DNA from 2 places in the Exiguobacterium sp. ZWU0009 genome. Region 1 is predicted to be linked to the other one. Evidence: a T-box and tRNA genes for the amino acid it is inferred to sense, from the RefSeq annotation. Region 1 holds a T-box; the other holds one or more tRNA genes.
The links. A T-box is a leader RNA that pairs with one kind of tRNA and senses whether it is charged. The one in region 1 lies ahead of tyrS (tyrosine--tRNA ligase), so its partner is inferred to be a tRNA-Tyr.
Positions count from the first base shown of each region.

Region 2: it has a tRNA-Tyr gene. The T-box ahead of tyrS (tyrosine--tRNA ligase) is inferred to sense a tRNA for this amino acid. The anticodon was not compared.

Region 1 covers NZ_CP018057.1:2,386,387-2,402,137, reverse strand. Annotated here, with positions in the region: gene L985_RS12550 (acetoin utilization protein AcuC) at 1-493, opposite strand, end outside; gene L985_RS12545 (acetoin utilization AcuB family protein) at 490-1,122, opposite strand; gene L985_RS12540 (GNAT family N-acetyltransferase) at 1,141-1,773, opposite strand; gene acsA (acetate--CoA ligase) at 1,920-3,623, shown strand; gene L985_RS12530 (transglycosylase domain-containing protein) at 3,669-6,227, opposite strand; T-box leader at 6,376-6,582, shown strand; gene tyrS (tyrosine--tRNA ligase) at 6,639-7,886, shown strand; gene L985_RS12520 (biotin transporter BioY) at 8,148-8,675, opposite strand; gene rpsD (30S ribosomal protein S4) at 8,829-9,428, opposite strand; gene L985_RS12510 (GAF domain-containing protein) at 9,662-10,147, opposite strand; gene ezrA (septation ring formation regulator EzrA) at 10,371-12,077, shown strand; gene L985_RS12500 (amidohydrolase) at 12,145-13,704, shown strand; gene L985_RS12495 (MerR family transcriptional regulator) at 13,696-14,460, opposite strand; gene L985_RS12490 (NAD kinase) at 14,554-15,369, opposite strand; gene tpx (thiol peroxidase) at 15,535-15,751, shown strand, end outside.
Region 2 covers NZ_CP018057.1:156,624-172,374, reverse strand. Annotated here, with positions in the region: gene L985_RS01055 (SDR family oxidoreductase) at 1-44, opposite strand, end outside; gene L985_RS01050 (winged helix-turn-helix transcriptional regulator) at 167-499, shown strand; gene L985_RS01045 (NAD(P)/FAD-dependent oxidoreductase) at 561-1,553, opposite strand; gene L985_RS01040 (phosphotransferase family protein) at 1,618-2,511, opposite strand; gene L985_RS01035 (GNAT family N-acetyltransferase) at 2,508-2,990, opposite strand; gene L985_RS01030 (isochorismatase family protein) at 3,004-3,564, opposite strand; gene L985_RS16910 (hypothetical protein) at 3,694-3,867, shown strand; gene L985_RS01025 (short chain dehydrogenase) at 3,905-4,504, opposite strand; gene L985_RS01020 (alpha/beta hydrolase) at 4,543-5,310, opposite strand; gene L985_RS01015 (hypothetical protein) at 5,334-5,900, opposite strand; gene glmS (glutamine--fructose-6-phosphate transaminase (isomerizing)) at 5,978-7,774, opposite strand; gene glmM (phosphoglucosamine mutase) at 8,187-9,542, opposite strand; gene L985_RS01000 (CdaR family protein) at 9,572-10,858, opposite strand; gene cdaA (diadenylate cyclase CdaA) at 10,858-11,718, opposite strand; gene L985_RS00990 (anti-sigma factor) at 11,798-12,418, opposite strand; gene sigW (RNA polymerase sigma factor SigW) at 12,435-12,998, opposite strand; gene rocF (arginase) at 13,124-14,032, opposite strand; tRNA gene L985_RS00975 (tRNA-Ala) at 14,244-14,319, opposite strand; tRNA gene L985_RS00970 (tRNA-Gly) at 14,329-14,400, opposite strand; tRNA gene L985_RS00965 (tRNA-Lys) at 14,407-14,479, opposite strand; tRNA gene L985_RS00960 (tRNA-Tyr) at 14,484-14,567, opposite strand; tRNA gene L985_RS00955 (tRNA-Thr) at 14,605-14,677, opposite strand; tRNA gene L985_RS00950 (tRNA-Glu) at 14,691-14,765, opposite strand; tRNA gene L985_RS00945 (tRNA-Asn) at 14,768-14,842, opposite strand; rRNA gene rrf (5S ribosomal RNA) at 14,854-14,969, opposite strand; rRNA gene L985_RS00935 (23S ribosomal RNA) at 15,017-15,751, opposite strand, start outside.

The DNA of each region.
Region 1 (15,751 bases):
AAAGAATTTTACAGTGATATTTTTCAATCATGGCTGCCATGGCGACAGCGGTATCGTTATAGACACAAAAACCAGAGGCACGTCCTCGGAATCCGTGATGCAATCCACCACCGATATGAAAGGTTCGTTTATATTGACCAGATAAGACGAGGTCACATGCTTCGATCGTGCCGCCGACAAGGAGAGAAGCGCCCGAATGCATCCCCTGGAACAAAGGTGTATCTTCTGTTCCTAACCCATACATTTGGGCTTTAAGTGGCGTTAATGCACCGGTCCCGGCTGCTTTGACTGCAGCAATATAATCCTGATCATGAATGAGTGCCAGTTCTTCATCGGTCGCATGACGCGGCGCGATACAAGGAATATCATCTAATTGATGCATCGCTTCAAGTAAGGAAACGGTTAATTCGAGACGAATCGGATTGAATGGATGTGTCTCCGAAAACCGATAAGTCGCTTCTTCAGGACTGTACAGATAGGCAAAATCCTTCATCTGCTCACATCCGGTCCAAGTACATCGAATCCTTCTTTGCGCAACTTGTCGATGATCCGAATCGGATTCATCGTCTGGACACGAAACGCAACGATCCGGACATACGGATCGTCTGTTGGATACACGAGTACATTTAAGATATTGATATTCGTTTTGGCAAGCAGTGCGGCAATTTTTGCTAATGTTCCAGCAGTGTTTTCAACACGGATTTCGATTTGAGAACTTGGTTCGAGTGCACCCGTCAATTGAACGAATGTCCGTAACAAATCCGTTTCCGTGACGACACCGACAAGGCGTCGACCGCGGACGATTGGCAGACACGTCAATCGATATTCATAAAACAGCACAGCCGCATCTTCGAGAAAATCGAGCGGGTGGGCCGTGACAGGACTTTCAATCATGATGCTTGAGACCGGATACTGTAGGTCTTGTTTTGCCGTATCCGGATGAAAGATGCTACTTGCGCTTTGAATTTCCTTTAGTCCGACAAGACCGACGAGTTCATGACGGGCATTGACGACGAGAATATGACGAATCTGATGACGTTGCATGAGTTCAACCGCATGCGCGATGGAATTCGTCGGTTGCATCGTGATGCACGTCGTATTCATGATTTGTTCGATTAACATGACGATTCCTCCTCGAGCTCAGTCATACATGAAACGTCTTCTCAAGCGTAGCGCATCAAAATGAGCGACGACTTCAGGTGAGACGTGTTTTCCGATACGCGCCATCAGGCAGTTGGCAGGATGGGAGGCGATTTCCGGATCGTCGGTCGGGAAGAAGACGAGACCACCATGGTTCATCATCTTCTCCATGATCTTCCGGTAATCCCAGACCGATAGTCCGCTCCCTTTTAGGTCCCAATGCCAATAATATTCAGTCGTTAAAATCAAATAGTGTTCCATGGCGGGGTCCAGCATGGAGATTTCAAGTAATTTTTTACCGATCTGTTGTCCGCGGAACCGAGAGGAGACTTCAATCGCTCCGAGTTCCAAGATGTACGGATTGTTTCCTTCACTCCACGTTTCATAGGGATCAGGGTATAAGTAAGTCACATAACCGATGATTTCCGTTCCTTGACGAGCGACGATGATCCGTCCTTCTTCAAGATCCGCAATCTCAACGAGCGCTTGATGTTGTTCAGCGGGTGGACGAAAAGCCGTCAACCCTGAATCGAGTGTATACGTTGCTAGTGTTTGACTCGGTACGGGACCTTCGATGTCGACAGGACCGAGTGATGTTTCGTGCGTCCGATGATTGAATTGTTTTTCAAACATGTAAGCGTCACCACCTTCTTATTCATTATAGACGAAAGCGCTTGAGCAAAGAGAGGGATTTTTTAACAAATTGACGGCAAATGGATTGAACTGACGGATAACTAGCTTATAATAAAGAGGAAAACATAGAAGGGGAGGAACGAGACATGAAAGTTTTGAAAGCGCTTCCGGGGAAGCATTGGTTAGCAGAGTATGATGAAGCAAACACGTACGACTGGAAAGATGCTGAGCAGTACTTTTCATGGGCGACAACGGGGAAAGTCAACATGGCTCATGAAGCAATCGACCGCCACGCAGAAGGCGAGCGAGCGAACAAGGATGCGCTGATCTATTTCGATGGAACGACGGAACAACGATTCACATATGCAGATATGAAACGATTGACGAATAAAGCGGCAAACGTATTAGTCGATGCAGGGGTCAAAACGGGTGACCGTATTTTCATCTTCATGCCACGTTCACCGGAATTGTATTTTGCCTTGCTTGGCGCACTGAAAGTAGGCGCAATCGTCGGTCCGTTATTTGAAGCATTCATGGAACAAGCGGTCCGTGATCGCCTGCTTGATTCTGAAGCGAAGTTACTCGTGACGACGAAGGCACTGCTCCCACGTGTTCCAGTTGGGGAACTGGAATCACTTGAAAAGGTAGTACTTGTCGACGAAGATGTCGAAGAATCGGACACATTACTCGATTTCCGCAAAGCGTTCGAGCAAGCATCCGATGTATTCGAACCGGTCTGGTTAGATCGTGAAGACGGATTGATCCTGCACTACACTTCAGGATCGACAGGGAAGCCGAAAGGTGTGCTCCACGTTCAAAATGCGATGATTCAGCACTTAATGACAGGTCGCTGGGTACTTGATCTCCAAGAAGATGATGTCTACTGGTGTACGGCTGACCCGGGGTGGGTCACAGGAACAAGTTACGGTATCTTCGCACCATTCTTGAATGGCGCGACGAACATCGTCGTCGGTGGACGCTTCAATCCGGATTTCTGGTACAGTGTCATCGAGAAGTACAAGGTAACGGTCTGGTATAGCGCACCAACGGCTTTCCGGATGTTGATGGGAGCAGGAGCGGATGTTGCAAATCATCATGATCTCTCAAGTCTTCGTCATGTATTGTCTGTCGGCGAACCGTTGAACCCAGAAGTCATTCGTTGGGGGAAAGAAGCCTTTGATCAACGGATTCATGATACATGGTGGATGACGGAGACAGGCGCGATGATGATTTGTAACTACAAGTCGATGGACATCAAACCGGGATCGATGGGGAAACCGATTCCAGGAACTCAGGCTGCGATCATTGATGATCAAGGAAATGAGTTACCGCCATTCCGAATGGGGAACCTTGCTTTAAAAACACCATGGCCATCGATGATGCGTCAAATTTGGAACAATCCGCAGAAATATGAATCGTATTTCTTTAAAGGATGGTATGTCTCAGGGGATTCTGCCTATATGGATGACGAAGGTTACTTCTGGTTCCAAGGACGTGTCGATGACGTCATCATGACGGCTGGAGAACGGGTTGGTCCGTTTGAAGTCGAAAGTCGTCTCGTCGAGCATCCAGCTGTCGCGGAAGCTGGTGTCATCGGGAAACCAGATCCAGTCCGCGGTGAAATCATCAAGGCATTCATTGCCTTGCGTGATGGTTACGAGCCAACGGATGAGCTAAAACAAGAAATCCAAGCATTCGTTAAAGAGGGGCTTGCTGCTCACGCAGCACCGAGAGAAATCGATTTCCGAGATAAGTTGCCGAAGACACGAAGTGGTAAAATCATGCGCCGTGTTCTGAAAGCGTGGGAGTTGAATCTTGAAACAGGCGATCTGTCGACGATGGAAGATTGAACGAAAAAAGGATGAATCACCGTGACAGGTGATTCATCCTTTTTGTTAGTTTTCAGAAGCAGCATCGTTTTTCTTTTCATCTTGTTTCTTCTGTTGTTCTTGTTGTTTCTTTGCCTCTGCTTCTTTCTTCTTAGCATCAGCTTCTTTTTGCTTAGCGTCCGCTTCCGCTTTCTTTTTTGCCTCTGCTTCAGCTTTTGCCTCTGCTTCGGCTTTTGCTTTTGCGTCGGCAGCACGTTTTGCGTCGTCGGCTGCTTTTTTCTTGGCATCAGCTTCAGCTTTTTCTTTAGCCTGATCTTGTTCTTTTTGTTGCTCTTCTTTCTTCTGTGCGTCCGCTTCTTTTTTCTTTTCTTCTGCTTCTTTCTTTTTCTTCGCTTCGGCTTTTTTCTTTGCTTCTTCCGCTTTTTTCTTCTTATCTTCTTCTTTGAAGCGACCACTGTTTTTAAAGTCGTTTGCTGTTACAGAAGATGGTTGCGTGAAGCGGGCACCGGATTTGAAGTAGCTACTGTTCGCGGCATACGTCGCATTCGCCATTTGTGACCACAGCGTTTGTGTTCGTTGGTAATACGTCGTTGGACCGATGAGCGAGTTGTTCTGATCGTGTCCTGTCCAAACGGCAAGCGTTACACCAGGAGTGGAACCGACAAGGTAAGAGTCTTTAACATCGTTCGTCGTACCTGTCTTACCAGCCCAATCTCCAGGAACGTTTAATCGACTTTTTGCAAACGTTGCTGTACCTTTTGAGAAGACGCCACGCATCATATCAAGCGTCAGGTAAGCTGTTCGTGGTTCATAAATTCGTTTTTTCTTCGGTTTTGCTTTATAGATATCTTTTCCGTCTTTCGTGATTTTCGAAATGACGTATGGTTGCACGAATTCACCATAGTTGGCGAGTGTCGCGTAAGCACCGGCAAGTTCGACAGGTGTGATCTCCATCGTTCCGAGTGCTGCTGAAGGGGCATAACGAATCGCATCCGGTACTTCAACACCCATATCGACGAGTTTTTGAATCGAGTTCGACATGTTCATCTTCTCGTAAATCTTAACGGCAGGTACGTTCAATGAGAGTTCAAGTGCTGTACGAACCGTCACGTTTCCACGATAACGTCCACCTTCGTTCTTGATCGGACGATCGCCTGGTTGACGTGGTACGGTCTGATAGTAGTACTCTTCATCATTGACGGTAGATGCCGGAGTGATTAAACGATTTTCAATCCCGTTCGAATAGACGAGAATTGGTTTTGCCGTTGACCCGATTTGACGTTTCGCTTGGAATGCTCGGTTGAAATCATCGGCTTTTCCATCAAGGTAACGTCCACCAACGAATCCGAGAATACGACCCGTCTCATTCTGAACCATGACCGCAGCTGTCTCTTCTGGATCTTGTTTCGAAACGGTTTTTTTCGTTTTTGGATCCACGACTTGTTTGTACTGCATGCCGCCAGGGAAGTTCCCGTTGTTCTTCGCAGGTTGTTGCATCGATTCATGAATTTTTTTATCTAGCGTCATATGAACTTTGTATCCACCTTGACGGAGTGCAACCAGTGCTTGATCTTGATAGTTTGCCCGGACTTCTGCCAGTTCAGACGGTTTGACTTCGTCTTCTTTCACACCATCTTGTTTCATCAAGTACTTCGTCATGATCTTCGTCGCTTCACGTTCTGCTAAATCATAGACATACGGATACGTGTCACGCGAACGTTTCGACTGTTTCGCGAAGTCTTTCGTGATGTCGTGTTTGATTGCTTTTTCATATTGTTCTTTCGTAATGTTTTTTGCGACATACATTCGCTTCAACACGGTCTTCATCCGATTGACACTTGGCGTCAAGTCCTTTTTGACGACACCGCCCTGTAGATAAGGTGTGTAGTAGTAAGGGTTTTTCGGAATACCAGCGAGGAAAGCTGCTTGTGGTAACGTCAGTTTTTTCGCTGATTTGTTGAAGACCCCTTGGGAGGCAGCTTCGATACCAGCGATGTTACGCCCGAGTGAATTTCGTCCGAATGAGACGACATTCAAATATGCCTGTAAAATTTCATCTTTTGACATCGCATTTTCAAGGCGGAGCGCTAAGATGATCTCTTTTGCTTTCCGTTCGAATGAAACTTCGTTCGTCAGGATTTGGTTTTTAATTAATTGTTGTGTAAGCGTACTTCCGCCGGTGCGTGACGCTGAATTCGTCAATTCTTGTAAGACTGCTCGTAAAGTCGCTTTTGGAACGACTCCATCATGTTGATAAAAATCTACGTCTTCCGTTGATAGAAGCGCATCAATTAAATAAGGGGAGATATTCTTGATATCAACCGGCTGACGTTCTTCATCCGTTGAGATGTTCGTCAGCTTTTCGCCACTTCCCCAATAAATTTGACTTGTCACCGCATAACTGTTCACTTCTTGTTTCATCTCAGTCAAAGGTGGTGCTTTCGTATCTTTGACGAGGGAAGCGAAATATCCTCCAGCCGCTCCGACAGAGAAGCTGCCGATGAGAAGGACTGCTATGATGAGGAATAAAATGATGTTCCACGAAACATCGTATGTGATATTCGACCAGTGCCGAACGGCTTTCGTCCGGGGGTGATTCCAAAACTTGAACCAGTTCTCGCGCATAAATGATCTCCTTTGCATCTTAAACTTAGGTGTAAATTAATATTAAATCACAGATAGACGTATTATACCATAAATCCACCAGTAAAATCGGACTTGACAGCGGATTCGCCTTCGACGTATCATGAAACCATCTTATTTTCATATATTACGTTAAACAGTGATCGGAATACAGTAGTAAGTCACTCCCTGTGACAGAGACCTAGTGGTGCTGCGAACTAGGACACAGTGAACTTACGAATTACGCTTCCGGGAGTTTCTTGAGAAATCAAGCGGTCCGTCCCGTTATCGACGAACCAAGTGGTCCTTTTATGTAAAGGGCAATCAGGGTGGTACCACGGAATTTTCCGTCCCTTCGTCTTAGACGAAGGGACGGTTTTTTATTGTTAAAAGTGAACTTTAGGAGGAGACACAATGACGTTATTAGAGGATTTAGAATTTCGCGGTTTAATTAACCAAATGACGGATGAAGAAGGACTTAAGACATTACTCGAGACACCAACGACGCTATACACGGGTTTCGATCCAACAGCTGATTCATTGCACATCGGGCACTTGTTGCCGATTTTAGTCTTAAAACGATTCCAACAAGCAGGTCACCATGTCGTAGGTCTCGTCGGTGGGGCGACGGGAATGATTGGAGACCCGAGTGGTCGCGCAACGGAACGTTCATTGAACACATCGGATATCGTTGAAGAATTTGCAAACCGGATTAAAGATCAACTGTCGCGTTTCTTACCGCTTGAAGGAGAGAACCCGGTCACGATCGCCAATAACTTGGACTGGACGAAAGACTTGACGATCATCGATTTCTTGCGTGATATCGGAAAACACTTCCCGGTCAGCTACATGCTTGCGAAAGACTCTGTTGACTCACGACTTCAAAACGGAATCTCGTTCACTGAGTTCTCATACATGTTACTTCAATCGTTTGACTTCTTGAAACTTTACGAAGACAAAGGATGCCGCCTTCAAGTCGGAGGAAGTGACCAGTGGGGGAACATCACAGCAGGGATGGAATTGATTCGTCGTGCCGGTCATGAAGAAAAAGCATTCGGTTTGACGGTACCGCTCGTTACAAAAGCAGACGGTCAAAAGTTCGGTAAGACAGCAGGTGGTGCGGTTTGGTTAGATGCTGACAAAACATCACCGTACGAGTTCTACCAGTTCTGGTTCAACGTTGACGATCTTGACGTCATCAAGTTCTTGAAATACTTCACGTTCTTAACGCACGAAGAACTTGATGCGCTCGCAGAAGAAGTTAAAGCAGCACCAGAGAAGCGCGTCGCACAACGTCGTCTCGCAGAAGAGATGACCGTTCTCGTCCATGGTGAAGAAGGTCTGACACAAGCACAACGTATTACGACGGCACTCTTTAGTGGAGATATTAAATCGTTGCAAGTCGAAGATATCGAAGATGCGTTCAAAGGAATGCCACGCTTTACACTCGGTGAAGCGACAAACCTCGTCGACGTTCTCGTTGAGGCGAAGATCAGTCCGTCAAAACGTCAAGCACGTGAAGACGTAACAAACGGTGCGATCTACCTGAACGGAGAACGCGAGCAAGATTTAACGAAAGAAATCACGGAAGCTGATGCAATCGGTCGCTTTACGATCGTACGTCGCGGAAAGAAAAAATACTTCGTCGTCGAGCATGCTTGATGATCAATTAAATAGGGTTAACTCAAAAAAGAATGACTTGTCTTTTCACGCCCTTTCCTCAGGCGAGACACAAGCCAGTTTTCCTGCTTCACTTCAGCAGGAAAGCGGGTCTTGTTTGTCTCTGACAGCGCAAAAATGCGCTTATTCCTGTAGGAGTTGCGTGCAACGAGTCATTCTTCTTTTTACGAGATAAGGGTGGCAGACTCATGATCTGCCACCCTTATCTTTTTATAAATTGACTTATGGGTCAGCCTCGTATTTTTAAGCTGTTCGGAATAAACGGAGTGGTAACAAGCGAACGGCAATCGTCGTGGCGATGACAGCTTTGATTGTATCCCATAGGACAAACGGATAGTTAATCGCAAAAGCATCTTTGAACGATAGATCGAGTACAGCCATTAGACCGAATGTGCCAAGCAGGTAAACTAAACCAAGTCCGAAGACGATCATCCCGATGAAGAGAGGAACGAAGCGGCGCGTTTTTTCTGCAACAAGACCGATGAAGAAACCGGCAATCGGAAAGGCAATCAAGTACCCAACGGTTGGTCCGACGAATGGAGCAAGTCCACCTTTTCCGCCAAGCACCGGTAGACCAGCTGCTGCGAGTAATAAGAAAATCAAGACAGCGAGTCCGCCACGTTTGCCACCAAGGATTGCGCTGACCGTCATGATCGCGAGCATCTGAAGCGTGATCGGAACGGCACCGACAAGTTGAATCTGTGGCAAAGAACTGACGGCTGCGATGATGGCAGCACCAAGGGCAATGAATGTTAAATCTCTTGTTTTCATGAATAAAGTCCTCTTTTCTGTTTGTGTTAACTATGTATATTTAAAGGTTAACACAAACAGGTAAATGACGTCACTCTTTTTTTAAGACCAGGTATACATTTTAGTCATAGGTATAAAAAAAGCACCCACCGAAGTGAGTGCTGGAACAATCGATTAACGTGAGTAGTACTCGACGACGAGTTGTTCTTGGATTTGATCGTTCAATTCAGAACGCTCTGGAAGACGGACGAATGTTCCTTCGAGCTTCTCAGCATCGAAAGTAACGAAGTCTTTAGTTGCTGGAGCAACTTCGAGTGCTTCTTTGATAACGACAAAGTTCTTCGATTTTTCGCGAACTGAGATCGTTTGACCTGGTTTCACGCGGAATGATGGGATATCAACGCGTTGTCCATCAACTTGGATGTGACCGTGGTTGACGAGCTGACGAGCAGCACGACGTGTACGAGCCATACCCATACGGTAAACGACGTTATCAAGACGTGCTTCGAGTAAGAACATGAAGTTCTCACCGTGGATACCAGGCATTTTGCCAGCATCGTTGAAGATACGGTTGAATTGGCGTTCGTTTACTCCGTACATGTGACGAAGTGTTTGCTTCGCTTGAAGTTGAAGACCGTACTCAGATACTTTACGACGGCTGTTACCGTGTTGACCTGGTGCGTAAGGGCGTTTTGCGATTTCTTTTCCTGTTTCAGTAAGTGAGATACCGAGACGACGTGAGAGTTTCCAAGCTGGACCTGTATAGCGAGCCATAATAAGACTCCTCCTTATTGTTCGTTATTATTTGCATAAAAATAATAACGCCATCAAACCCACATTACGCCCATTTCATGATGTGGCACCCTCGCTTGATAGCAAAGTTACACGATGCCCCTCCGGTTATTCACCGAGTCATGAAATGTGATACGTAAGCGATTTGACCGCTATCGTTATCATTTCTGCACTTTTACAAGTATACGGTGTGGACAATCGACTGTCAATCAGAATTACAGATGGCGAAGCAGAGTCGTACAGAATGCTTCTAGACCAGCTTGATCGACTTCGTCAAAACGATTGAATTCTGGGCTGTCGATATCGAGGACACCGATCGTTTGTCCGTCTTTGACGAGTGGAATGACGATTTCTGAATTCGAAGCCGCGTCACATGCGATGTGACCTGGGAACTGATGCACATCTTCGATTCGTTGTGTCGTTTGCTCTGCTGCAGATGTTCCGCAGACACCACGACCGAATGGAATACGGACACATGCTGGAAGTCCTTGGAACGGTCCGAGGACAAGTTGGTTTTGCTCCGTATCCGTCAAATAGAAGCCGACCCAGTTGATACGGTCGAGGAACTGGTTGAGCAACGCGCTCGCATTCGATAAGTTCGCAACTTGATTGTCTTCTCCCATTAATAACGCATCAAGTTGTTTTGAGAGCATGTCATATTGTTTCGTCCGGTCACCTTCATATGTCTTTGTTTCGAACATAATAAAAATTCCTCCCATGAAAAGCGTATTTTTTTTAGTTTAACGAGTTTTTGCGTAGCTGACAAACAATTGATTTTTGGAAAAAGGATTCAAAACAGCGGAAGAAATCAGGAAAAGCCCTTGTAAATCTATGCAAAACGGTTGCGCTATACTATTATAAGGATAAGATTATTGCGATTTAGAGAAAATCTAAAGTCGTAGGACAGAGTGGAGGTCGTGACAAATGTGGGCATGGGTGATCGGAGTCATCGTCATCGTATTACTCGTCATGCTATTTAGCATGATCAGTCGAAAAAAATACTACGCGAAAATCGATGAACTTGATATGCGCAAACAAGGCATCGTCAGTGCATCGATTCCAAAGGAGTTGCAGGACTTAAAGCAACTACCGATGGCGGGTGAGACGGAGACGAAGTTCAGCTCCTGGCATCAAGCGTGGGAAGAGTTATTAACGGTCCACGTCGCCCAAATCGATGAGACCCTTTACCGGGCGGAGGAAGCGCTCGATAAATATCGGTTCATCGCCGTCAAGAATGACCTCGAAGTAACGGAACAATTGATTGCGGAACTCGAAGGATTGATCGATGAAATGCTCGTCGAGATGTCGACGTTCAAAACGAATCAATCGGTTCTAGCCGAACTGAAAGCGCAAGGGGAAGCCGATTCAGGGCAAGTTCGGAAATCATTATTGATTCAAGCGAATTCATTCGGTCCGGCGCTTGCGCGTCTGGAAGAACGAAGTGAACAGATCGACGCGCACTGGAATGAGATGTGTCAGTACGAAGCTTCAGGTGAAGTGACGAAGGCGTATGAAACAAGCTTGTTACTCGAGCAAGAAGTAGCAACGACGCGTCAACTCGTCGAACTCGTACCGAAACAATGGAAGATTCTCGCTCATGAATTGCGTCAACGGATTGATCAGCTTGGAGCGGGCTATAAGGAGATGTCGTTAGATGGGTACCCACTTGAACCACTCGGTCTCCAATCCGAGATCAAACGGTTCGAGGAACAACGTCTGAGCCTCTCTGAGAAAATCGAAATGCTAGAAGTCGACGGGTTGGAAGAGGCGATTCAACAGTTATCGGCCGATGTTGATCAAATGTATGATACATTCCGTCGTGAGGTCGATGCGCGTCATCAAGTGAAAAAAGAAAATCAATTCTTGAAACAAAAAGCGCTACGGATGCGTGAACGGATTCATCAATTGGCACAAGAATTTAGCATCTTACGTGAAAAATATGAAATCTCAGCAGATTTAGGGATTCATTATGAGACGATCCAGCGTGACGAAGAGCTACTGTTTGAAGCTGCAAAAGATCTCGATGAGTCGATTGCCGGAAAAATCATTCCGTTCAGTATGCTCGAAGATCAGATGCGCGATGCGATTCGCCTCGAAGAACAGTTGATGATTCAGTACGAACGCTTTACGGTCGAACTCCAGGCACTTCGAAAAGAAGAGACGGAAGTTCGCGAACGAATCGTCGAATGGCGTCATCAGCTGTCGCAGACACGTCTCCGTCTGAAACGACTCGGATTACCGAACTTACCGGCTGAGGTGGAAGAAGCGCTCCGAAATGCGAATCGTTCACTGCAGACGCTTGAAACACGGTTAGAAGAGTTACCGTTTAACGTTCGATCGATCGTCGCACAAAGTCAAGACGTCCAAGAAACGTTTAAACATGTGCAAGAACGGTTAGATACATTAGTGTTCGAAGTCACGTATGCCGAACGGCTCGTCCAGTATGCGAACCGGTACCGTCGCCACGACAACGAGATACATATGTCGCTGACGATCGCGGAAACGAAGTTCTTAGCGGGAGACTATGAACGAACGATTGTCTTAGCGGAACGTGTCCTAAATGAATACGATCCGGCCGCGATCGAACGTATTAAACGGTCGTGTGCACCAGAAGAAACATTGCACGTTTAAATCAGGATCGACAATTCAGGGTGACCGTCATGGTCACCCTATTTTTGTAAAAAGAGGAGTGAGTGGAATGGGAACACTATACGTAAACGGATTGATTCGAACGATGGCACACGAAGAGGATGTCCATTCAGCGATGTTCGTCGAGAAGACGCGGATCATCGCGATGGGAGAGGAAGGAAAGCTACGCCGCCGTTTCGGTAGACGTATTGATCAGATTCACGACTTGAACGGAAAAGCTGTATATCCAGCCTTTACGGATGCGCATATTCATCTGATCGGTTACGGGGAAGCGATCAATCGTGTCGATGCCTCGCGTTATACGACGCTTGAAGCGTTAGGGCAAGCTTTTCTCAAGGCGGAACCAGTCAATGGGATCCATGTGGCAGAAGGCTATGACGAAACGAAGCTTGATCGTGCACCGACGAAAGCATGGCTCAATCAGTTGTTCCCTGATGCACCTGCCTTGTTGAAACGAACAGACCGGCATACAGCACTTGTCAACGATGTCTTGTTCCAACAGCTCGGATATAAAGCGTCGACTGTCATCGAAGGTGGAAAGGTCGGTATATCGGATAATGGTGAAGCTGACGGATTCTTGTACGATGCGGCGCTTGAACCTTTATATGCGTTACAAGCTGGAAACTTGGAGCGGAATAAATCGTCCCTCCGGTCAGCGATTAAGAACTTATACCAATACGGCATCATTGCGGCACACACAGAAGACTTGTCGTATCACGGTGATGTCGCGGACATCTTGCAAGCCTATAAGGAAGTGACGCAAGAGACAGGCTTCCATACGCATTTGCTCGTGCATCATCTTGTCATTGATGAGTTCGTGCAACAACAACCTACTTTACCGTCAACGATGTCAATTGGTGCGATGAAACTGTTCGTCGACGGCGCTCTCGGAGGACGGACAGCTCTTCTCGGTCGTGGTTATTCCGATGATCCGACGACACGTGGTATTGAAGTGCATACGCCAGAACAACTCGAGCAACTCGTCAAACGTGCACGTAGTTACGGGTTCACAGTCGCGGCACACGTCATCGGGGATTTAGCGATCGAGCGGTTCGTACAGGTGCTCGAGAAGTATCCTGCGCCAAAAGGGAAACGAGATCGCATCATTCATGCGACGGTCGTCCGACCAGAAACGCTTGCGCGAATTCGGAAGTTACCGGTCTTGATTGACGTCCAACCGGTCTTTTTACTGGATGACGCCGATTTCATCGTCGATCGACTCGGGTTGAACCGCTTAGACTGGAGTTATCGCTTACGTTCGTTAGCTGAGACCGGCGCATTATTGTGCGGCGGAGCAGATGCGCCGATCTCTGACCCCGATGTCCGACGGTCGCTTTATGCAGCAACTGAAGGAACGGCAGGGCGTGTCAATAAAACGAACGAGACGTTATCGATGTTTGAAGCCTTATTGCTCTTTACGAAAAATCCACATCTCGCGACGGAAACACATGGTCGAAAAGGATTGCTCTTACCTGGCTATGATGCCGACTTCGTCATCTTTGAAGAAGACTTCTATCGCCTGCGTGGGGAAGCGATCTTAAATAACCGTTTGGTCGAGACGGTCCAAGCTGGAAAAACCGTTTATCAGGCGGAAGCCGCGTTAGTGTGATGTTTGCGCATAGTGTGAAATAGCTTCCGAATAGAACGTGGATAGTCCAGGGGCATACGCATCGTAATAGGCACGGAATCGTTCGTCAGACACATACATCTGACCGAGTGAGGCAAAGAGAGATAATGCGCATGGGTAATAGTACGTATCGATGAAGTCATGTTGATCTTTGACGACTTGTTGAACGTCTGGATCCGTAGTCATGCGCCCGTCACGGTAAAGGACCGTCAAGCGCTGATCGAGCTGTTTGTGCATGGTGCTCAGTTGTTCTTTCTCATTCGGAGTACGTTGTTGTTGTCTTTTTGCACTGATTCGATAGGCGTCGGTGTCGCCGTAGTGTTTTTGGACTTCATCTGCATGTTGCTTTTCATGCGTAACGATCTCATCATGCCGTAAACCACGGAATAATTGTTCGTCTTTCATGGGGAGTCCTCCTTTTAACGTGAGTAATGTCTGTTCAGCGAGTTGAGCGAGCATTTGATAATGCGAAGCTTTTTCTTGAAGAAGCGCAATCTGCTTTTTCAGTGTCGTATGATGATTGGAATCAGGTTGCGTGAGTAATCTTCGGATTTCTGACAGTGGAAAATCAAGTGAACGATAGAGCAGGATTTGTTGTAAACGTAAAAGATCTTCCTTGCTGTAACTTCGGTGACCGGCATCGGTACGCTTTGGCACGAGGAGACCGATCGTCTCATAATGATAGAGTGTTCGTTTTGTGACGCCGGTCAGTTTGGCAATTTTCTGAGTGGAATACATCAGTTGTGTACCTCCTTTGATTGGAGTATAAGGGGTGACGTAACGGAAGACGCAATAAAAAAATCTGCCCCGAGGAGGCAGATTTTTTTATTGTCATAAGAACGAGCGTTGAATCTTATGCCAAAATGTATTATTCGTCAGTTTGACGGTTTTCAGTTCTTTTTCAGAAAGTTGGATATCGACTGAATCTGTTCGTGTGAGACTGAGTGCTTCGTTATCCATCCCGATGATCGGATAGTCGTTTCCGTCTTCGATGATGCGTAACGAGAGTTTCCGTCCACGGTTCAGTAGGAAAGCAGAACCGAGTGTCCGGTACCGGTTGTTGTTGACCGAAGCAATTTCGCTGACTTGAAGACAGTGGATCAATGGATCGACGATCGCACCAGAGAGTGACTTATTATAAGCCGTAGAGCCCGTCGGTGTTGAGATGACCATTCCATCCCCGCGGAATGTCTCAAACAGGAAGTCATCGATATAGACTTCGATCGCGAGTGATTTGATGATGCTCGACTTCACGGAACATTCGTTCAGACAGAGCATCGGTGGTCCACCGTTGATGGATGCTTCGAGCAGTGGATAACGACGTACTTCGATTTCACCATCCGAGACACGGTTGCCTGTCTCTTTAAAGATCGCTTCGACCGCCGAAAGATCATTGATATCAAAATCACAGTAGAACGAGTTTGGTCCTTCAGCGAATCCAACATAGATGGCATCATCACGGAAACCTGTGAAGCGTGCCGCTTGCAAGAAAGCCCCATCTCCACCAATCGAGACGATGATGTTTGCTTGTCGGTGATCTTGGACGACGTTCAGTCCATATCGTGTACCGACATCAATCAACTTTCGCACCTGCGTCTCGTGTCTTTGTGTATTTCGGTAGTACAGGTAGACATTATTTCGAGCCATGGTCAATTCCCCCTTGAAAGCGTTTCATGAACTCTTTCATTATACCTGTTTTTTGGAAAGACGGGTACTGAAGTCCATCAATTATGGCAGAATGCTTGCCATCTTCGCAGATCATTCCTATAGTTAAATAGAAAATACAGTATATCCAATCAGGGGAAATGGGGAATTCATATGGCAACTTTTAAAGGAAATCCAATCACACTTCAAGGTACAGCAGTTCAAGTCGGACAAACAGCACCTGACTTTCAAGTGTTAGCTAACGACTTATCACCGGTAACACGTGATACATATCAAGGTGTTCGAATCATCAGCGTTGTCCCATCAATCGATACAGGCGTTTGTGATGCGCAGACACGCAAATTCAATGAAGAAGCAGCAACAA
Region 2 (15,751 bases), 1.0 Mb from region 1:
CGTGTACCTAATTTTCCAGTCGCTCCTGTAATTAACCATTTCATGATAAAACCACTCCTTTGAAGTTTGATGTTGTTCTTCATGATACGCCAGGTGATACACTAAAAAAAGTAGGCACTTATCTGAAACTAGGTCCTTCAAAACGAACCAATGGGAGAGGATAAACGTGGCTGTATTCGATTCAACGACCAATCAACGGACGGCTTGTCCGGTCACTCGGGTCCAACAGATGGTAGCTGGCAAATGGAAGATCATCTTGCTGTGGCACCTGACACATGGGACACATCGTTTTCATGAACTGCAACAATTAACAGGCATCTCTAAGGGAACATTGACGCGTCAGCTTCGTGAGCTCGAGGCGGACGGTTTGATTCAACGACACGTCTTTGGCGAAGTTCCTCCTCGCGTTGAATATTCACTGACGGATGCCGGACATAGTTTTTTACCGATTCTTGACCAAATGGCAGCTTGGAGTGAGCAACACTTTCAGGGGGAATGATCGTGAGTAACAAAAAAACATGCGCTTCTTCTTGATTCAGAAAAGAAGTGCATGTTTTTGACTATTCCGTCGCTGTCACCGTCTGACGTAAGTGGGTGTCGATGGCTTCAGCGACACGTAATCCAGAGATGACAGCACTCTCGACGCGCGTCCGCCCTGACGCATCATCGGCTTCAAGGAACGCATCACCAGCAAGCCAAAGCGGATGTGCCGCTAGTTTTAAGTATGGTGTCCGGTAAACCGCGCGCGCCTGAGCATAACGCCAACGTTTGAGCTGACGCGAAACAATCGTCACCGGTCCGAGTTGCTGTTGTAACAGACGCTCGACTTCAGCGAGTGTCTCTTCTTCCGGACGCTCGTACCAGTCTTCACTGAAGCGGGCTGTCATATAGACGCTCAGGAGTGTCGTCTTCGAAATCTGCTTTTCGGCATTATTGACGAGCTTCAACATTCCATCGACGAGTTGTTCATCTTGTAGACCGACTTCTCCGATCGTGAGTCGCTCTTCGATTTCAAACAGACCAACGAATGTCGGCTCGAACGTCACCTGACGCAACTGCTCATGATCGTCCTCTCCGAGTGTCAGATCGGAAGCCTGCAACAGTTCATATGCTTGCGGCACAGGCGCCGTCACGAGTAACGCGTCATACGTACCTTGATGATCTGTCGCTCGTGTGACGAGTTCGTCCTCCGTTGCCATAATATGCGTGACCTGTTCATTCAACTGAACGGGAATTCCTCGACCAATCGCTTGTACGAGTTGATTCATGCCGTTCGTTGCGACATAGCGTGGAAAATCCGTTCCGAACCACTTACGAACCCATCCCTTCTCAAGCCAGTCGTCGACTTCACGTTCCAACTCTTCCGTCCGAACCGTGAAGAAGACGGCCCCATGATCCGCTGTTCCTTCATCAACACGACGAGTCGCCATTCGCCCCCCGACGCTCTGACTTTTTTCGATGATTTCAACAGTATGTCCTGCCGCCTGTAATTGACGTGCCGCAAAGATCCCGGCGAGTCCACCACCGATGATTCCGATTCGTTTTCCTGTCATCTTGCTTCCCCCTCAGATTCCTCATTTCCCTAAGTATAGAGGTTTCTTCCAAGACATGGGTGAATCAATACCCATCCGATATGCTCGTCGTCTGTAATTCCTGCTCGATAAGCGCGATGTTCTCCTCAAAGAATGCTCGGTGCTCTTCTAATCCACGTTTGATGCACCATCCGACGGCCGTGAGTGCTTCCCACAAACGATAGTATGAAAGATACGTCTCGATCGGCACGTCTGGGTGTAACGTCGCGTATCCTTCTTGAAATGCCGTGACGTAAATGGAACCGAATGTATTGAGATTACGGACGATCTTCGTGAAATCCATCTCGACGGCCCCATAGCGGGTCGTCTCGAAATCGATCACCCCTGTGACTTGATCACCTACCGCCAATAAATTCGCTAGTCGGAACTCACAATGTGTGGCAACGGGACGTGAAGGCTCCGGTAACAACTGTTCCCGTCTGACTAACTCTATTTGGATGTTCTCTAAAAAACCGGGGTCGAGTTCGGACGTGATGAACGGCATGAATCCATCGAGTTTTTCATTCCGAAAATACCGCCAATCCTGAACCGGATAGGCATAAAATCCATCTTCCGTATACTCGCCGTAGGCTTCTCCTGTGCACGTATGCAGCATTGCGAGCGTTCGACCAATTTCGTACGCCAATTTTTTAGTCATCGTAACCGGTGCCTGTCCTGGTAAGGCAGCAAGCACGAACGCCCCGGTCGTCTGCCCGGGAGCTGCCTCAGCTAAGATGTGCGGCACGGGTACAAACCCTTCTATTGCATGAATCCAGCCACGCTCCCGGTACCACTTTTCAGCCGTATACGGGCGTTTCAAGAAAACGACCTGACCATCCGATAGGACGAGACGATCGACTTCAGAACTATACGATTCGTCGACGGTCGCGCATACCGCGACGTCGAGTTGAAAATGTTCAATCCATTCGTCTCGTGTCATGTTGTCGTCCCCAGCATTTTCTGTAGCGTTTCACCTGGTAGACCGTCAATCGGTCCCACATAGGTCGATTCAAAACCTAATCCGATCAAAATACGACGCGAAGCTTCATGTGCTGGATCAATCGTCGCCGTGACGACCCGCAACTCCTCTTCCGTCGCTAACTGTAACAGGCGCTCTGCAATCGCTGTACCGTATCCGCGTCCCCATTGATCGGGTAATAGCATGTAGCCGAGCTCTGCTTCGAACGGTTGCGTTTGACTCCGGGACATGTGCCCGATTCCAATCCATGTCTCTTCGGCATAAATCAGATACGATCCGAGTCGGTCGTGTTGCTGTTGTTCAAGGATTCGGTCAAAGCGTTGTTTCGTTTCCGCATCTGTTAATGCCTGCTCCGTGATATAACGCATGACACGTTCGTCTTGGACGAGCGTCGCGTAGCGTTCGTAATCGGGCGCTGTTATTTTTCGTAATTCAATCATCTTATTCTCCTCTTCATGTCCGGTAGTCATTGTGGGTTGGGGTGAAGACATCTTCCGTTGACGGACGAACGATCGCAAAATGTTCGACGTTATAATGACCGTGCAAGACTTGATTATGGTGAGCGATCATTTGCTCCGGAGTCAGGACATCGGAGCCGTTTGTTGTATGCCCATCTGCGACGAGTGTGACATCAAAACCATGCACCGTCGCGCTGCGCACCGGGGTATCAATGCAGTGTTCCGTCTTACAGCCTAAGACAATCAGATGGTCAATTGATGCTTGCTGTAGATGATCAAGCAAGGGGGTGCCATGAAACGCATTCGTCGCCGCTTTATCAAACGTGACACTTGACGCTGGAACGGGAATCGAGTCATGGACCGCAAACCCAGGTCCTGTTCCGCCAGCGACGTCGAGATCCCGAATGAAGACGACCGGGATGTTCCGATCGTCTGCTTCGAGTACGACCCCTTCGATGACGTGCGCGACTTGTTCCTTTAAGTATACTGGACGTTCTTCCGTGTTCCCGTCGACGAGTTCTTGTTGAAAATCAATCACTAGGACCGCTTGGTTCATCGTCATGTTCCTCCTTGTAAAATCGACTGTTTGTTTCCTTCCCGTTCATCTGAATGATTTCCTGCTCTTGACAGACGCGAAACTTTTTAGCTGTTGGATTCGTTAAGAAGAAGGAAAGGATGTGTCTGGATGATTTGGTTTGGCGTTATCTTCTTATGTGTACTTCTCGTTAATCTGACACTGGAGAAACTGATCATGAACCGGACGATGACAGGTCGCTGGTTCGTCCGTAACTTACTTATTTGTCTCGGAATCACTCTCTTACTATTCGGAATCGAACGTTATATCCTATCCGGATTCTAAAAAAGCAGATAGCGATTTTCGCTACCTGCTTTTTCATTTAATAGACTTCGTAATTTTGCCCCGTCTGTGCCCCTTCGACACTTTTCTCAAACGCCGTCGCGACACGTGACGCCGGAACGGCTTCAAAACCACGGAAGAAGGGTCCGTACTTTTCAAGTGACTCGATCAGTACATTCGGACTGACGCTGTTGATCCGAATGCCTCGTGGCATCTCGATCGCTGCTGCATGAACGAACGCTTTGACTCCACCGTTAGCAAGCGCAGCAGATGCGCCTTGGCGAATCGGATCGTCCATCATGATGCCGGTCGTCAGCGTAAAGCTTCCGCCGTCTCGTACTGACTCTAAACCAAGCAAGACGAGATTGATCTGACCTTTTAGTTTACTGTCGATCCCGATTTGATTAAGCTCCGGTGTTAAGTCCGTCAATGGACCAAAATGAGCGCCACCTGTGGCACTAATAACGGCGTCAACAGAGCCGACTGTTTCATACATTGCCCGAATACTTTCCTCTGATGTGATGTCGACTTGTACATCCGCTCCGGTTCGTCCGGCACGAATGATGTCATGCCGCCCACTCAACTGTTCGACGACTGCCTGCCCAATCGTTCCGCTTGCCCCTACTACTAAAACTCGCATGATCCCTTCCCCTTTCACGTCTAGCTTACCTATCTAGCCTACTGCACAGCAGATGATGGTTTCAAGGAATGTACCGGATGGGTCTTCAAGAAGATAAGGATTTCTTCGAACAAACGCTGTTTGTCCCGATCGAGCGTCAGTAAATGTTTACTGTTCGGAAGAAGGACCTTTTTCTGATCTTGGCTCGGCACCGTCGTTTCGATTCTCTCGAGACTTGCATGATAGACGGCATCATCTAATGCGCCAAGGAATAGAGCGATGGGCTGTGTGATCTTCGGCAAGACGACTCCTGTGTCGAGGATGAACTGTTGCAGTGCTCGTAAGTCTTTTTCTGGGCGTGGAAAATGACGGTCGACAAAGTCTACGATCCACTCCGGCGAACGATCGTCAAATTGAAAATACCGTTCCGTATAACGAAGGACGCGGTGCTCGAGTCCGGCAATCGTCCGCTCAAGAATCGGCGTCGAGAGTAAGATGAGTCCGGCACATCCTGACTGTTCTGCCAGTCGAAGTGCCATCACTCCACCGAGTGATTGTCCGATCAAAAAGATGTCGGTGTGTCCTCGATCTTGTAAAAACGCGAGTCCGACTTGCGCGGACTGCCAGACGTCTTCGATCGTCGTCGCAAACAACCGCTCCGGCGATTCCCCGTGCCCGGCGTAATTGGGCGCGTAACAGGTGTACCCAGCTGCATGTAAAAAACGAGCGAGGCCCCGCATCTCATTCGCACTTCCAGTAAAACTATGTAACAACAAAATAGCAGGTCCAGGTCCTTCTAAGTACAGATCCTTTGATTTCGTAATCAAGTGCGCACCTCCTTTTCATCTCTTCAGACTTCCTCTACCGAAGCATCCTCCCGTAACGATTCTATAATCCGAAAGCCTGGGTAGTCCGCTTCGGATCGTCGTTCCCCACTCGTCCGGTAATAAGCATTCCAGTAACTGATCATTCGGTCTTCGGTCCGCTTCATGTATCTTGGGTCATCCTCGACGAATTGTCGTTTCACTTCCGAATCCCATTGCTCGATTACGGGTACGATGCTGTCGACAATTTCACGGACGTACTCACTAGCAAGTTCGATGATATAGGCGAGGACCCATCCGTCGCGCGGACGATTTTTAAGCAACTGCTGGAGATAATGCTCACGGACATAACCGTCATGATGACGCGTGTAGAGGCAATATAACATCGTCTGTTGTGTTGGCGTCAACTGTTCAATTCGCTCGGACGCGACTTCTGGCATGTATACGCGCATCGGAATCTGTATCTGTTCCTGCTCTACATTTACTTCGATCGCCCCTGGTGATAAGCGTGTCCATCCAAATGGTAAACATGCTTTAACGATCCGAACGTCTTGTTCATATCGTTTAGGGAATGCTGCAAGCCATCGGTTCATCTTATTCTCCTCTCATATAAAAAACTCCAAACGGCAGACGCTTTGATGCGGCTATCGTTTGGAGTCGATTTGTTTTCTTATTCAACCGTTACTGACTTCGCCAAGTTACGTGGCTTATCGACGTCACAGTCGCGACCGAGTGCCGCGTAGTATGAGATCAATTGAAGTGGTAAGACCGACAAGAGCGGTGACAAGAGTGGCTCGACTGCTGGGATGACGAATGCATCCGTCGGCAATTCAAGACCTTCTGCTGCGATGACACACGCGTTTGCACCACGTGCGACGACTTCCTTGACGTTCCCACGGTTGTTGAGGTGAACGTGTGGTTGTGTCACAAGCGCGATGACAGGTGTGTTGTCTTCGATCAAGGCGATCGGACCGTGCTTGAGCTCTCCACCCGCGTATCCTTCTGCTTGGATATACGAGATCTCTTTGAGTTTCAATGCACCTTCCATCCCGACGTACGCATCTTGTCCGCGACCGATGAAGAACGCGTTTCGTGACTCAGACAAGTATTCTGTCGCGATTTCTTGGAAGCGATCTTTTTGAGACATGACCGATTCCATCGCACTTGAGATTTTACCGAGTTCCTTCATGAGATCAAAGTTGACGGCAATCCCTTTCGCTTGAGCAAGGTCAAACGCAAGGACAGCGAGAACAGCAATTTGCGCTGTATACGCTTTTGTTGAAGCAACGGCGATTTCCGGACCTGCGTGGAGCAACAATGTTGCGTTTGCTTCACGTGACAATGTTGATCCTGGAACGTTCGTGATCGTCAGTGCCGGGTGACCGAGTTTCTTCGCTTCGACGAGAACGGCACGGCTATCCGCTGTTTCACCTGATTGTGAAAGGAAGAGGAAGAGCGGTTTCTCTGTCAATAGTGGCATGTTGTATCCGAACTCAGAAGAGATGTGAACTTCTGTCGGGATGCCTGCGATTTGTTCGATCAACTGTTTTCCGATCAAACCAGCATGGTAGCTTGTTCCGCAACCGATGATGTAGACACGGTCACGACCAAGTACGAGATCACGGACCGATTGGTCGAGTGTGATGTCGCCTGCTTCGTTTTGATATTTTTGAACGATGTTACGGATGACCGCTGGTTGCTCATCCATCTCTTTGAGCATGTAGTGTGCGTACGTTCCTTTTTCGATATCTGATGCATCGATTTCAGCTGTGTACGCTTCACGCTCTTGGACGTTCCCGTCGAGATCTTGGATCGTGACGCTATCACGCGTCAAGATGATCATCTCACCGTCATGCAACTCGATGAATTGATCCGTTACTTGTAACATTGCCATTGCGTCTGACGCGACGACGTTGAACGTACCGTCACCGAGACCAACGAGAAGTGGTGATTTGTTTTTCGCGACGTACAAGACGTCCGGATTTTCAGCATCGATCAATGCGAGGGCATACGAACCATGCAAGACGCGGAGTGTTTGACGGAATGCTTCCGCAACGTCACCTGTCTCGTTGAAGTTCTTTTCAATCATCTGAACGATGACTTCTGTATCCGTGTCGCTGAGGAGATCGACATTCAATTCTGCTTTTAGCTGCTCATCGTTTTCGATGACGCCGTTGTGCACGAGTGTGAAACGTGCTGACGCACTTTGGTGTGGGTGTGCGTTTGGTACGCTTGGGACACCGTGTGTCGCCCAGCGTGTGTGTCCGATTCCGACTGTGCCGTCTGCCTCAGCAGGAACGACTTCGCGTAGCGCAGCAATCCGGCCTACTTCTTTATGGACTTGGACGCCGTCGTTGACGAACGCAAGACCTGCCGAGTCATAGCCGCGGTACTCGAGCTTTTCGAGACCTTTTAATAAAATTTCCTTCGTGTTGACCTGTCCGATCATACCTACGATTCCGCACATGTTACATCTCTCCATTTACAAGTATTTCCCTAAAGAGGAAACGGCTCTTGTTGAGAGGATCCCGATCGGTCTGTTTGTCCGTCCAATCACTTGGACGATTTCAGAACGATTTACGGTATGGATCTGGTACCGGGAGGCATCCGCCGAATGATTCGATAAACCTCCACCTCGTCAGCTTTCATCCTACGAAGAAAGCCCTGGCGCTTCTTGTTTCCGTCTGACCCCGTTTCTGTCCGACTTCACCATCATACGAACTTTAATCTGAAAAAGCAAGAAAGGTAACGTATTTGTAACTATTCCCGATATTTTTCTATTCAATACGCATAATCCCTATTTTTTGTAAAAATCTCAATCTATTTTTCTAAAATAATTGTAAAAAAAGAAGCAGAGCAATCGCTCTGCTTCGGGTTGCTTAGTTTTCTTGTAACGCGTAGTTCTCACGAACGACGTTCGCGATCCGCTCGACGTACGCATCACACGCTTCTTGTGTCGGAGCTTCCGCCATGACACGAACGAGTGGTTCTGTTCCTGACGCACGGACGAGAATCCGTCCGTTGCCCGCCATCTCCGCTTCGACTTCTGCAATGATCGCTTGCACGGCAGGGCCGCTCATTGCGCCATTTTTGTCTGAGACACGGATGTTAACGAGACGTTGTGGGAAGATTGGCATCTCAGCTGCGAGTTCCGATAACTTCTTCCCTGTCGCTTTCATGATTTGCAACAACTGGACGCCTGATAACATACCGTCCCCTGTCGTTGAGTAGTCCATGAAGATGATGTGTCCCGACTGTTCGCCACCGAGTGTATAGTCGTTCTTACGCATCTCTTCAACGACGTAACGGTCACCGACCGCTGTCTGAAGCGCCGTCATCCCGTTTTCTTCGACGGTTTTATGGAAACCGAGGTTACTCATGACCGTCGCGACGATCGTGTTGTCTTTCAAACGACCGAGTTCGTTCAAGTATTTCCCGCAGATGAACATGATTTTATCGCCATCCACGATATCGCCGTTCTCATCGACTGCGATCAAGCGGTCGCCGTCTCCATCAAACGATAAACCAACGTCCGCGCCTTTTTCCTTAACGAAGGCAGCAAGATGTTCAGGGTGTGTCGAACCGACACCATCATTGATGTTGAGTCCGTTCGGAGTTGTACCGATTGTCGATACTTCCGCTTCCAAGTCACCGAATAGACGTGGTGCGAGGCTTGACGTCGCCCCGTGTGCGCCGTCGATCGCAACATGGATGCCTGAGAAATCTTCATCCGATGTCTGACGAAGCATGTGGAGATATTTCTGAGCCCCTTCATAGTAATCATGAACGAAGCCGAGTTCTTTTCCGGCTGGGCGTGGTAATGTGTCTTCTGCTTCATCGAGTAATGCTTCGATTTCAAGTTCTGTTGCATCATCGAGCTTAAAGCCGTCTGAACCGAAGAACTTGATCCCGTTATCTTCCACTGGATTGTGCGATGCAGAGATCATGACTCCAGCTGTCGCATCCATCGTTTTTGTCAGGTACGCGACACCAGGTGTCGAGATGACACCAAGACGCATGACTTCTGCACCGATTGATAACAGACCCGCGATGAGTGCATTCTCAAGCATTTGACCAGATACACGTGTATCGCGTCCAATCAAGACTTTTGGTCGTGTGCTTTCGTGTTTCGTCAACACGTAACCACCTGTTCGACCGAGGCGATACGCAAGTTCCGGTGTCAATTCTACGTTTGCGACGCCGCGTACGCCGTCAGTTCCAAAATACTTACCCATGTGTTATTTCCTCATTTCACTAATTTGTTTTAATTGGTCGGAATCGATGTCCGGGGAATCGCTTTTAATGTGACATCCATATTATCCGGACGCAGGACATCAAAGGCTTTTGATGTCTGATACGAGATCGGCAATCCATGCGTTCCTTCTTTTAATCCTGTCACGTCGATGACCGCTTTGATATCCGTCGCATCAATCGATGCTAAATCAGATTCTTTCCCGCGGACGACGACATCAATCGTTTGATTGTAATCAATCGTATACTTTGATTCATCGAATCCATTCAACGTGACCGTCACACCCGGAATCGTTTTCTCCGCTCGATCCTCGACAGTTTCTGTCGTCGAATTGGCATTTTCTTTTTCGACGACGATATTGACAGTGACCTGTGTCGGATCCATCGCTGTCGCGTTTTCCGGTTCAACGAGTTTGACGGTTTTTTCCGTCGTTTTCGTCAATCCTTTGAGCGAGACCGCTTCCGTATCAACAGAACCGATACGCTCTAGTTCTTCTTTTGTTCCATATAGACGAGCTTCCGTCGTGACGGGAACGATCTTGACGACAGTATATCCTTTTTTAACGTTGTCTTTTGTCTTCACATTAATCGGTACCGTCTTACTTTCCTTATAGATCGGTACTGTGATTTCTAATTGTTCCGGTTGATAAGATGCACTGATCGTATTCCCGTTCGTGTCAGTCGCTTTAGCATTGAACGTCTCTTTGAACGTCTCTGCCCGACCGGTCACATCGATCGGTACTTGGATTGCTGAAATCGCCTGTAACTTCTCTGCGCCTCCCGTGACTTCAACAGTTTGTTGGTTCGGTTGCGCTTCCCCAGCAACATATCCTTCAGCGATTTTGTTTTTATTCAGTAAGGCGACTTGTACCGGTACTTCCTTTGTAATCTTCTTATCGAGGAAGACTTCGATCGTCTCCTGTTTCGGCGTCACCTCGACATCTTTTCCGAAGCTGGTTGCTGTGACACGGACACGATGATAGCCAGGGTCGAGTCCTTTCAAATCAATCGATAATCCAAAATCCTGGACGAGCCGGAGCATCGTCAAGCTACTCGACGGCCCTTTGACGGTCACTTCCATACTATCTGGAATATTATAGGCGACCCACTGCGATTCATCATACTGGACCGTGACCGGCACGTCAAATTTCGTCGAACCTTGTCCTGCGATCGGTAATAGACTAGCGGCATCACTTTTTCCCGTCGTATTCGAACCTGCGACCATCAAATACAACATGACGGCCAAGGCGACGGCAACGATGCGTAAAAACCAGCGTTCATTGAACCACTTTTCGAACATTATTTTTTCGCCCCCATCCAGTTCAAGAAGGAAGTATTCGTCGGTTCGGCTTTGACGATCGTCTCAAGTAACTTCGTCCGTAAGGATTCTTCGTCGAGTTCCCGGTACAGACGTCCATTGATGGCGAGTGAGACACCACCCGTTTCTTCCGAGACGACGAGCGTGACGCTATCCGTCACCTCACTGACACCAATTGCTGCGCGGTGACGTGTTCCAAGCTCTTTTGAGATATGTGCACTCTCAGACAGCGGTAAGTAACAAGCGGCTGCTGCTAACTTGCCTTGCTGGACGATGACGGCACCATCATGTAAGGGAGTATTCGGAATGAACAAGTTGATCAGCAACTGACTCGTGATTTGTGAACCGAGCGGAATGCCCGTCTCCACGTATTCACTCAGTCCTGTCTCGCGTTCAATCGTCACGAGTGCTCCGATACGACGTTTTGACATGTACTGAGCAGACGATACGAGTGCATCGACGATTCGAACTTGTTCATCTTCATCACTGATGGCACTACGTGAGAAGAATTTACTCGTTCGTCCTAAGTGTTCCAGTCCACGCCTTAGTTCGGGTTGGAAGATGATGATGATCCCCAGTAACCCGTAGGTGATGATTTGATTCAATAAGAATTGCAATGTTTTAAGTCCAAAAAAGCCACTCAAGAACCAACTGATCAAAATGACCGAGATCCCTTTAATGAGCTGGACTGCTTTTGTTCCTTTGACAATGATCATGAGACGGTAAATGACGAACGTCACGACCGCAATATCAATCACGTCATTAATATAATCGTACCAATGTACGTTTTCTCCCAGTTTCAACAATTGAAATTGAAGTGGTTGCCAGCTGAAGTAATTCACCAACCGTGCCCCCTAACTCATCTGATTTAAACAGTTTCCATTATAGCACAAAGGGACGAGTTCGACTCGTCCCAGCTGATTATTGAAATAGACGCTTGATTCCGTACCAAACGCGTTCGAATAATTGATCAATTTCCTTGATTTCTCCGGTCACGCTACCAGCACTCGCCGTGTAAGCTTTCCCGTCAACGGTCATGACGTCGCCATTGACTTTCCCTTCGATTCGGACGTTCCCACCTTCGACATATAGATCTTGATCGACCGTGACGCCTTTCGGAACGACGACCTCGCCATTTTGAGCGACGATACCTGGTGCATTCGTATAGGATAAGTCATGTTCTTCTTGTGCCATATAACCACCAAGGCTACCGACCGACAAGAGTAAGAAAACAGCCGCTGCCGCGAGCAATGGGTACTGCTTCATCTTCCCTCCAAAACGAGACGGTTGCGGTTGGTGCAGCAAAGCAGCGCTTGGCGTCTCCACCTGGTCGGGCAATTGTGCCAGCACGCGGGATGTAAAATCTGCCGATAATTTGGGCGCTGGAAGTTGACGCAGTCGAGCATCAAGGAGTCGATACTCTTCGAACTCGTCCATCGCGTCTACTTCTCGTAACTCTGCTTCTAATCGCTCGAATTCCTCAGGTGGTTGATTTTGATCTAAATAATCCTGGATCCGTTCATGTACATGCTCTCGTGACATGGTGAGTTCCTCCTTCTCATCGTTTGGCAAAATGCTTCTTCAGCGCTTCTCGTCCACGATGAATTCTAGTTTTGACAGTAGCGACAGGTAATTCGATCATTTCACTGATTTCCTTTAGCGAAAGATCCTCTACATATTTCAGGACGAGTGGGACACGGTATTTTTCTGGTAAAGCTGCAATCGCGTCCCCGACTTCGTTTCGTTGCTCGTTATCGACCACTTGGTCCTCCGGCAAGGTGTCCTTGCTCTCGAGTTGTGAATACAATGTCAGTCCTTCAGTACCTGACATCTCAGCATCAAGAGAATAATCAGGTTTCTTTTTCCGTAATCGGTCAATCGATACGTTCGTGACGATTCGGTACAACCAAGTCCGGAACTTCCATTGTGCATTATACGAATCAATTTTCGTAAATACACGGATGAAGGCTTCCTGTGTCGCATCCTCCGCCTCCATTCGATCGCGCAAGACGCGGAAAGCCACAAGAAAGGCACCTTCCTTATATAGATCAACAAGTGCCGCGAATGCATCACGGTCTCCCTGTTTCACTCGCTCAATTAAGCGTAGTGTCGTTTCTTCCACTTTGAATACCCCCCGCTCTATGCGGTCAATCTCTTATACGAAGTCGACCGATAAATGTTTCATCTCCTTTTAAATTGTAACAAAAAAAACTTGAACCCCGATGAAAAGAGTTCAAGTTCTATCCATTATTTTACTAAGCGATGTGTTTCCATTGCCAAAAGTAGATCTCCGATTAGTTCATTCGCAAGTTCTGCTGTTCCGTTTCCTTCTTCAAGTAACGGATTCACTTCAACGAATTCAGCTGCAATGAAGTCTTCTGCCGTTGCGCAATGCTTGAGCACTGTCTTCGCATCGTCTAAGAAAATACCGTCAGCGACACGTGTTCCTGTACCGACGACGAGTGATGGATCGAGACCGTCCATATCGAAGCTAAGATAGAACGCATCCGTCGTTTCCTTCAAATAAGCAATCGCTTCTTCCATGATCGCGTCCATTCCCCGAGTTCGGATCGCTTCCATATCATAGACACGAATACCAAGACGATCAATCAGCTCTTGTTCGCCTGGATCAACGTCACGTAATCCGATGAAGACGAGATGTTCCGGTTGCAGCTTGACATCTGTTCCTCCGACTTCCGTTAAACGCTGATGTCCTTCCCCAAGGGCTACAGCGAGCGGCATACCGTGGATGTTACCAGACGGTGATGTTTCCGGTGTATTCAAATCACCGTGTGCATCGAACCAGATGACGCCAAGACGTGGTACAGTCTGACGTAACCCTGCAATCGTTCCGATCGCCATGCTGTGATCGCCACCAACTAATAACGGAAAACGTTGCTCCGATAACGCATCACGTACAATTAGATGCAAGTCATTCGTCGTGTGGACGACGCCTTCAAGACGTTTCAGCTTCGGATCTTCTTCTCGGACTGCATCCTCGGATAAAACAGCCGCTTCCCCGTAGCGTACTGCTTCTTGTCCCCGTGCTTCGAGTGTCGCGAGTAGACCCGCTTTTTCGACAGCAGCAGGTCCGTGTTCAGTGCCCGGCTTTCCTTGTCCATAACGGTACGGTACGCTGATATACGCGATGTTCATACGATATTCCCCCTATGTCATAGTCACTTCTACATACATTGTAAGCGGTAACAAACGAGTGGTTCAACTCAACAAAAAAACGCATGAATATACAAAAAAACACCGTGAAGGGAATCACGGTGTTCTTGCGTACGTACTCTGGTTATGCTTGGCATTTCATATAAAAAAAACTTAAGACGAACGAAACTCGCTTAAGATCTTTAAATAAAATTGGTGGAGCCTAGCGGGATCGAACCGCTGACCTCCTGCGTGCAAGGCAGGCGCTCTCCCAGCTGAGCTAAGGCCCCGAAAGAAAAAGCGGAAGACGGGATTCGAACCCGCGACCCCGACCTTGGCAAGGTCGTATTCTACCACTGAACTACTTCCGCAAGAAATGAGCCATGCAGGATTCGAACCTGCGACCCTCTGATTAAAAGTCAGATGCTCTACCAACTGAGCTAATGGCTCGACATGGTGGGGGGGGGCGGATTCGAACCGCCGAACCCGAGGGAGCGGATTTACAGTCCGCCGCGTTTAGCCACTTCGCTACCCCCCCAGTTTGTCTAGGAAACTTATACAATTGAGAAAAACAGTGCCGGCAACAGGAGTCGAACCCGCGACCTACTGATTACAAGTCAGTTGCTCTACCAGCTGAGCTACACCGGCACAAAAAGTATAATGGTGACCCGTACGGGATTCGAACCCGTGTTACCGCCGTGAAAGGGCGGTGTCTTAACCGCTTGACCAACGGGCCATTGGCTCCGCAAGTAGGATTTGAACCTACGACCTACCGGTTAACAGCCGGTTGCTCTACCACTGAGCTATTGCGGAATAAATTAAATGCCTGGCAACGTCCTATCCTCACAGGGGGAAGCCCCCAACTACTTTCGGCGTTCAAGTGCTTAACTTCCGTGTTCGGCATGGGAACGGGTGTGACCACTTGGCTATCGTCACCAGACGACGGGCTCGCGCCCTCAAAACTGAAGTCATCAACAATGCATCTGCTAGAACAAGGCCTCGACCGATTAGTATCACTCAGCTCCACATGTCGCCATGCTTCCACCCGTGACCTATCTACCTCATCGTCTCTGAGGGGTCTTTCTTGATTACTCAAAGGGAAATCTCATCTTGGAGGGGGCTTCATGCTTAGATGCTTTCAGCATTTATCCCGTCCGCACGTAGCTACCCAGCGATGCTCCTGGCGGAACAACTGGTACACCAGCGGTGCGTCCATCCCGGTCCTCTCGTACTAAGGACAGCTCTCCTCAAATTTCCTGCGCCCACGACGGATAGGGACCGAACTGTCTCACGACGTTCTGAACCCAGCTCGCGTACCGCTTTAATGGGCGAACAGCCCAACCCTTGGGACCTACTCCAGCCCCAGGATGCGATGAGCCGACATCGAGGTGCCAAACCTCCCCGTCGATGTGGACTCTTGGGGGAGATCAGCCTGTTATCCCCAGGGTAGCTTTTATCCGTTGAGCGATGGCCCTTCCATGCGGAACCACCGGATCACTAAGCCCGACTTTCGTCCCTGCTCGACTTGTAGGTCTCGCAGTCAAGCTCCCTTCTGCCTTTGCGCTCTACGAATGATTTCCAACCATTCTGAGGGAACCTTTGGGCGCCTCCGTTACTGTTTAGGAGGCGACCGCCCCAGTCAAACTACCCGCCTGACACGGTCCTCCAGCCGGATCACGGCTGCGAGTTAGAGACTCTATGCATGAAGGGCGGTATCCCAAG